Regions from separate parts of the Ruegeria sp. CDSB029 genome, predicted to be linked through region 1. Evidence: riboswitches for the same ligand, from Rfam matches in the RefSeq annotation. Region 1 holds a riboswitch; the other holds the start of a gene.
The links. Region 1 has a riboswitch for thiamine pyrophosphate ahead of thiB (thiamine ABC transporter substrate binding subunit). Riboswitches for the same ligand answer to the same signal wherever they lie in the genome.
Positions count from the first base shown of each region.

Region 2: another riboswitch for thiamine pyrophosphate. It lies ahead of thiD (bifunctional hydroxymethylpyrimidine kinase/phosphomethylpyrimidine kinase); the one in region 1 lies ahead of thiB (thiamine ABC transporter substrate binding subunit).

Region 1 is NZ_JBXWOX010000005.1:240,009-244,174, reverse strand. Features, by position in the region: gene AC2FI8_RS08500 (thiamine/thiamine pyrophosphate ABC transporter permease ThiP) at 1-1,336, opposite strand, end outside; gene thiB (thiamine ABC transporter substrate binding subunit) at 1,312-2,292, opposite strand; TPP riboswitch at 2,326-2,431, opposite strand; gene AC2FI8_RS08490 (ArsB/NhaD family transporter) at 2,569-3,933, opposite strand; gene AC2FI8_RS08485 (CBS domain-containing protein) at 3,958-4,166, opposite strand, start outside.
Region 2 is NZ_JBXWOX010000002.1:85,631-89,796, reverse strand. Features, by position in the region: gene AC2FI8_RS03000 (FAD-dependent oxidoreductase) at 1-736, opposite strand, end outside; gene thiD (bifunctional hydroxymethylpyrimidine kinase/phosphomethylpyrimidine kinase) at 733-1,536, opposite strand; TPP riboswitch at 1,582-1,687, opposite strand; gene dnaJ (molecular chaperone DnaJ) at 1,818-2,972, opposite strand; gene dnaK (molecular chaperone DnaK) at 3,047-4,166, opposite strand, start outside.

The sequences.
Region 1 (4,166 bases):
CGGCGAACCCGATCTGCGGACGCATGCGTGGTAGCAAGATGCGCGTGAAAAACGTCCATTTTGTCATATCCAATGAAAGCGCGAGACGTCCGTGCCTAGCGGTTATGTCGCGCGCCGCGGGGACCAGAATGCGTAAAGCAAAGGGCAGGGCCATCGCAGCATTCACCAAAGCAGTGACAGGCAGAGCCAATGTCGTCGGGTTTGCCAAAGGCCGGATTAGGATGAACAGGCCCGTACCGATGACCAGTGGTGAAGCCGCCAAACCCAAAATGCCGCTGAGTTCCACAAGCCCGTGCCGGCCGCTTGCGACGGCGGTGGCCATAGGCAAAGCAAGCAAAAGCAGGACAGCGGTGCTTGCAGTGGCAACAAGGACCGAGATCAGCGCGGCCCGAAAAACGATTGCGGGCATGTCAAACAACCCGGCAGCTCCCGAAATTACGACCGATGCCAAAGGCAGTAGCAAAAAGACGGCCGCTGCGACGATCCAGAATACATCTATCGTCGGCGCACCCCCGTCCCAGCGGCGCAAGGCGCGATCGAGACCTGTTCCGAAACCGTCCCCGCGCGAAAACTTCAACGCCGCTAAAGCGGTCGCTGCTGTCAGGGCAAGTTGCAGGGCGGATAACAGGGCGGCGCGGCCCAGGTCGAAATCGTAGGTAAAAGCCTGATAGATTGCCAGTTCGATCGTTGTGGCCCGTGGTCCTCCGCCCAAGGTGAGGGCGACGGCGAAACTGGTCAGGCAGATGGCGAAGATTACTGCAAGAACCCCGGGCAGGGTCCGTTTGAGCATGGGCATCTCGATCAGTCGAAACATGGCCATGCCGTTGCAGCCCAGTTGTGCGGCCAGGCGAAACCGTTCGGCAGGAATTTCTTGCCAGGCTTGCAAAACAAGGCGAGTGGCCAGGGGCAGATTGAAGAACACATGCGCCAGTACGACGCCATGCAAGCCGTAGATGCGTATGGGCGGCAGGCCGAAAATGCCAAGGAAGTCCGAGATCCACCCCGACCGGCCAAAAACTTGCAGCAGGCCCAGAATGGCAACGATGACCGGCAGGATGAAGGGCGCGCCCAAAAGCGCAATTAAAGCCCGTCGGCCGGGGAACCTCCGACGTGCCAAAGCCCGCGCGACCGGCACGGCCAACACCACGCTGAACAATGCGGACAGTGTGGCTTGGGTCAGCGTGAACCGCAGCGCAGCCCAGTCGGCGGGAGTGAACCCGCCGCTGGTTTCAGCACGCAGTGCAACCGCCGCAAGAGTGCCCAGGATCAGCGCGGCGACCAGAGCTGCCGCACCGATACCGGGCCATGGGCTTACTGGCTGAGCGCGTTCTGCCATTCTGCCAGGGCCTGATCCCGCACGGCGGCGGCTTCATCGGGGGAGAACAGCAGCGACTTTGCCGGCACTGTCAGGGTGTCGAACCCTGCAGGCAAACCTTCTGCCGGGGTTACGGCCGGGTACATCCAGTTGGTTGTCGGTATAATTTGCTGGAACGCATCCGAGACCATGAACTGCAAAAACTGATCCGCCAATTCGGCCTGATCCGTCGCGGCCAGCTTTGCCGCAACCTCAACTTGCAGATAGTTGCCCTCGTCAAAAGCGGACGCAGCCTTGCTGCCATCGTCCTCGGCAATCAGGTGATAGGCCGGAGATGTCGTGTAGCTGAGAACCATGTCCGACTCGCCCTCAAGGAACAGGCCGTACGCTTCGGACCAGCCTTTTGTGACCGTCACGATATTGTCGGAAAGACCAGTCCAGATTTCGGGTGCATCATCACCATACGCCGCTTTAACCCACATCAGCAGACCCAGACCGGGCGTGGACGAGCGAGGGTCCTGGATGATGATTTTGGTGTCGCTGTCCGCCAGCTCCCGGAAGTTCGCAGGCGCGGTCGCATCCGCTTTGTGAACGAAGGCGAAGTAGCCCCAGTCATACGGTGTGAACGTGTCATCGGTCCATTCGATCGGCAGCGCGAAGTCGGCAGAAACGGAATTGGGCGCAAACAGGCCGGTTTCCCGGGCCGCTGCAATCAGGTTGGTATCCAGACCAAGCACGACGTCGGCGTCAGAGTTTTCACCCTCAAGCCGGACACGCGACAAAAGTGCGGCACCATCTTCGACGCCCACGAGGTTCAGCTCGCAGTCGCAGGTTGCCTCAAAGGCTTCTTTGACCTGCGGGCCGGGGCCCCAATCGGATACAAAGCTGTCATAGGTGTAAACGGTTAGCTGAGGCTTGTCGGCGGCGATGGCCGTAGTTGCACTCAGAAGTCCCGCAGCAATTAGCAGATGTTTCATGTCATCCTCCATTGCGGCGAGAGGGCAAGGATGGATGAAACCGAAACCCTTCCCTCCGCCGGTTCTAGCCGGTTCAGGTTCTACGGGTTCGCTTGATAAGCATCTCAGCGCGGCAGGCCGTGCTCCCCGAGGTGAGGCCGTCACTAGGGGGGATTGGCTAGAAAGACAACCAAATTCGGTGCCTCAGCGCGGTGCGTGTCACATGCGGGCAAGTAAACCTGTCCGGAGTCGGACGCCCTTTGAACCTGTAATACGTTTGGTTCAAAGGGCCATAGGTCAGAAGTAACGCAGCCAAATATAGACGTTCGCGATCATCAGGGTCAGGATCATGATCGGGAATGCAATTTTGGCGAAGGCGATGAAGCCGATGGGCTGCTTGGCCTTTTCCGCAAAAGCAGCCACCGTAAGGTTGGCGCTTGCCCCCAACAATGTGCCGTTGCCGCCCAGACAGGCCCCAAGCGCCAGCGACCACCAAAGGGGTTCAATCGCGTCTTCACCGCCAAATGTATCCGCGGTGGATTCGATCAGAGGGATCATCGTTGCCACAAACGGGATGTTGTCCAGAATGGCCGACAGGATGCCAGAGGCCCAGAAGATGAAGAACGCGGTCCACATCATGTCGCCTTGGGTCAGCTCCAGCACTTTCTCACCAAAGAATGCCAGCAGCCCAACATGTTCAACACCGGCAACAATGACGAACAGCCCACCGAAGAAAAAGATTGTGACCCATTCAACTTCACCAAAGATGTGGTGAACCGACTCGGATTGTTCTTCACCGCTTTGGTGGCCGTAGGCCAGCAGCATCAACAGGCCTGCTCCGGCCAACGCTGACGTACCCGGCTGAATGCCGTAGCTGTGTCCCAGCGTGAACCCCAGCAAAACCAGAGCCAAAACGGCCAGAGACTTGATCATCAAGAAAACATCAGTGACCGCTTCGGATTCGTTGAAACCCATAATCCGATCGCTGGCCGATTTCGGAATGCGGGCCAGTTCCTTGCGATTCATAAGGTAAATAATGCCGGTCAGGACAACCAGACATATGGCCGAGATAGGCGCCAGGTTCACCACGAAATCGTTGAAGCTCAGCCCTGCGGCCGAGCCAATGATGATGTTGGGCGGGTCACCGATCAGCGTCGCTGTTCCCCCCACGTTCGAGGCCAGGATCTCGGCGACAAAGAACGGGAACACACGCGTTTCCAGGGCTTCAGTGATCAGCAGCGTAATCGGGGCGATCAGCAAAACGGTTGTCACGTTGTCCAGCAGGGCCGAGAACACCGCCGTAATCAGCGTCAGCATGATCAGGATGCCGGTTGGATTGGCTTTCACCGCTTTTGCAGCCTTAATCGCTACATATTGGAACAATCCGCATTTGCTGGTGATCCCCACGATGACCATCATGCCGATAAGCAGTGCCAGCGTGTTGGCGTCCACACCTGCCACAGCTTGTTCCTGATTGATGATGCCAAACAAGACCATAAGGGACGCGCCCAGCATCGTCAGAATGGCGCGGTTGACCTTTTCCGTGATCAGGACCGCATACACCAAAATCAGAATTCCGGTCGCGACCCAAAGCGGATCAATGCCCAATAGTTGTGGAACAGAGAGAGCGGCCTCTCCGTGTGACGTCGAATGCGTAGCCAAAGTTTTAGTCCGGTTTGTATAGGGTTAGCTGAGTGCGCGATCCAAAAGCGAGTTGGCGCTTACGGTGCCAACAAAACGGTTGGTTTCGGGCTCAACAAGGATCACGTGCCGTTTGTATTTGTAGATCAGGAAGATACCTTCCATCACCGGCGTGTCGGGTGCAGCAACGGGGATGTTCGAGGGCCTCGACATGTTGTCGCGAACCTTTTCGGTCTTCAGCCGCTCCATCTGTT
Region 2 (4,166 bases), on a different contig from region 1:
ACTCAAGCATCGAGCGTGCGGTAATTCGGCTGCTATCCTCGGATTCGATCATTGTCGCGCCCAGCATGTAGACGCCGTCGCCGCGTGGAACGATATACAGCGGCACGCGTGGATGAAGCAGGCGTATAGGCCGGGTCAGTGTCACGTCTGGGCACCGTATCACCAGCATCTCACCCTTCACGCCGCGCAAGTCCTGCAGATATTCGCGCGCGTGCAGACCTCTGCAATCAATGGCGTTGTCCAATCCCGTCGGAGCGCGCGCATGATGGAATTCAACACCGTGATCCTGAAGCTGGTGCGACAGATCCAGTAAGGCCTGACGCGGATCCAAATGGGCTTCCGCAGCAAAGTAGAGACCCTTTTTGAAACCATGCAGATCAGGCTCTAATAAAATTATTTCTCTGTCATCAACTTCAGAAAACCCCTCCGTTCTGCGGGCGAAACGACGCAGATCCGGCAGGTCTCGTGGGTTAGCAACAACCAATGTGCCGCGCCTGTGGACCTGAGTGCGCTTGGCCCACCAGTCGATTGCCAATTGCCCCAGACGCAGGACAGGTTCCTCGGCGTTTTCATACTCGCACCAAGGTGCCAACATTCCGCCCGCCCACCAGGAACAGCCATGCGGCCCCGGTGCACCACCGGGATCAAACACCTGAACCTTGGCCCCGCGCGCGACAAGTTCGGAAGCAACGGCCAACCCGACCACGCCTGCCCCTATGATCGAACAGACGGTCACGCGGACCAAACCTGATGGAAGTGATGAACAGGCCCGTGACCTTGTCCGATTTTTAGAGCATCAGCCTGAGCGATGGCGCCCTGCAGATAGTCATGTGCTTGCGCCACGGCCTGGGGCAGCGAAAGATCCTTGGCCAATCCGGCCGCTATGGATGAGGACAGCGTGCATCCCGTTCCGTGGGTGTTGCTTGTCTGTCGGCGCGGCGCTTGAAATTGGTCCATCACGCCAAAATCTGAGACCAGTACGTCGTGGCAGATGTCGCCTTTCCCATGACCGCCCTTCATCAGGACCGCACCCGCACCCAATGCGCATAACTCGCGCCCTTGTGTAATCATCTGCTCGAAGCTGTCCGCTGGTTCAGCGCCCAGCAAACGGGCCGCTTCTGGCAGGTTTGGCGTCAACACGGTCGCGCGCGGCAACAATACGTCGCGTAGCGTTTGGATCGCCTCTTCTGCCAGCAATGCATCGCCGGATTTCGCGATCATGACCGGATCCAGAACCACCGGCCCGTCAAAATCCGCGATACTGTCTGCGACACATTGGATGATCTGAGGGGTCGCCAGCATTCCGATCTTGATCGCACCAACATCCAGGTCGGTTAGAACAGCCTCGATCTGGGCTGCAATGACGTCCAGAGGGATGCCATGCACGGCCGTAACTGCACGAGTATTCTGCGCCGTCACTGCGGTAACTACGCTGGCACCGTAGACGCCAAGCGCGGACATGGCCTTGAGGTCTGCCTGAATTCCGGCCCCGCCACCGCTGTCAGATCCTGCGATTGTTAAGGCAATTGGTGCCATGTCGTTGCTCCGGTTCAAAATGGGCAACGGGCATGGAAAACGTCTAAGCACTATAAGACCGTTCCCTACGCCGGTATTGCCCGGATCAGGTTCGATGGGTTAGCGCGTTCACGCCTCTCAGCCCCCAAGCAGGGCACCCCAACGGTTGGGGCGACACTCTCAGGGGATGGCGGGGGAATCAAGGGCCAATTTTGGGGCAGATCACGGTCAAACTGGACTTATAAAATGCAAAAGCCGGCCTCGATGGGCCGGCTTGCGACAGAAGTTTACGAAGTGCTGGTTCAGCCCTTCATGCCGTCCCAGAAAGATTTGACGGATGAGAAGAAGCTTTTTGATTCCGGGTGGTTGTCTTCGCCCAGATCGTCAAACTCGCGAAGCAGCTCTTTCTGGCGGCTGGTCAAATTGACCGGGGTTTCCACCGCCAGTTCAATGAACATATCGCCAATTCCACCGCCGCGAAGGGCGGGCATGCCCTTACCGCGCAATCGCATCTGACGGCCTGACTGGCTGCCCGCCGGGATTTGTACACGGCCACGGCCACCGTCGATTGTGGGCACTTCGATCGAACCACCCAGCGCGGCTTTCCCCATGCTGACCGGAACGCGGCAATACAGGTTTACGCTGTCGCGCTCGAACAGCTTGTGGTCCGAAACTTCGACAAAAATATACAGGTCGCCCGGAGGGCCACCGCGCATCCCGGCCTCACCTTCACCGGCAAGACGAATGCGGGTGCCGGTTTCGACACCGGCCGGAATGTTGACCGACAGAGCACGCTCTTTTTCAACGCGCCCGGCGCCTCCGCAGGATTTACAAGGATTCTTGATGATCTGACCCAGACCCGAACAGGTCGGGCAGGACCGTTCGACTGTGAAAAAACCCTGCTGCGCCCGAACTTTTCCCATACCGGAACAGGTCGGGCAGGTCGTGGGCTCCACCCCACCTTCCGCACCTGATCCGTCACAGGCCGAACAGGCCACGGCGGCAGGTACACTAATCGTCTTTTGCAGCCCCGAGAACGCCTCTTCCAACGTCACCCTCAGGTTATAGCGCAGGTCCGAGCCGCGCGCGGCACGCCGGCCACCGCTAGTTGCACCGCGCTGACCGCCCATGAAGTCGCCGAACAAGTCATCGAACACATCCGAGAATGCGCTGGAGAAGTCGCCTTGCCCGCCAAATCCGCCGCCGGGTCGGCCACCGCCGCCCATTCCATTTTCGAAAGCGGCGTGACCAAAGCGGTCGTAAGCCGCTTTTTTGTCGCCGTCGCGCAGGACATCATAGGCCTCATTCGCCTCTTTGAACTGCGCTTCGGCGTCGGGATTGTCCTTATTGCGATCTGGATGCAGTTCTTTGGCCTTCTTGCGAAAGCCTTTCTTGATCTCATCCGCCGAAGCGCCCTTGGACACGCCGAGCACTTCGTAATAGTCGCGTTTGGACATCAGTATTTCCTTCTGCCTCAACGTAATCGGGCCGGCCCGGCAACCGGACCGGCCCGAATTGGCCCGGTTACCCGTTAGTTACGCTTGTCGTTGTCCAGATCTTCGAACTCGGCATCGACGATGTCGTCATCACCAGCCGGAGCTTCATCAGCTGCCGCAGGCTCATCCTCGGCTTCCTCGGACTGCGCCTTGTAGATGGCTTCGCCCAGCTTCATGGCCGCTTCGGTCACGTTCTGAATGCCGGACTTGATCTTGTCGGCGTTCTCAGTTTCCAGCTCGTCCTTCAGCGCGGCAATCGCCAGCTCGATGGCTTCGATGGTGGTCGGGTCGACCTTGTCGGCATGCTCTTCCATAGACTTTTCGGTCGAATGGATGAGGCTTTCGGCCTGGTTCTTGGCATCGACCAGTTCGCGGCGTTCCTTGTCGGCTTCCGCGTTCTCTTCGGCGTCCTTGACCATCTTGTCGATATCCTCGTCGGACAGACCGCCCGATGCCTGGATGGTGATCTTCTGCTCTTTGCCGGTGCCTTTGTCTTTGGCCGAAACCGAGACAATGCCGTTGGCGTCGATGTCAAAAGTCACCTCGATCTGAGGCATGCCACGCGGTGCGGGCGGAATATCTTCAAGATTGAACTGACCCAGGATCTTGTTGTCCGCAGCCATTTCGCGTTCCCCCTGGAAGCAGCGGATGGTCACAGCGTTCTGGTTGTCCTCGGCAGTCGAGAAGACCTGAGACTTTTTGGTCGGGATCGTGGTGTTGCGGTCGATCAGACGGGTGAACACGCCACCCAGCGTCTCAATCCCCAGCGAAAGCGGGGTTACGTCCAGCAGAACCACATCTTTGACGTCGCCTTGCAGAACACCGGCCTGAATGGCGGCACCCATTGCAACAACTTCGTCCGGGTTCACACCTTTGTGCGGCTCTTTACCGAAGAATTTGGTGACCTCTTCGATCACCTTCGGCATGCGGGTCATACCACCGACCAGAACAACCTCGTCAATGTCGCCCGCCGACAAACCGGCGTCTTTCAATGCGGCCTGACAGGGTTTCATCGACTTCTTGATCAGGTCGCCAACCAGCGATTCCAGCTTGGCACGGGTCAGTTTCATGACCATGTGCAGCGGCTGACCATTAGCGCCCATCGAGATGAACGGCTGGTTAATTTCGGTCTGCGAGGTCGAGGACAGCTCGATC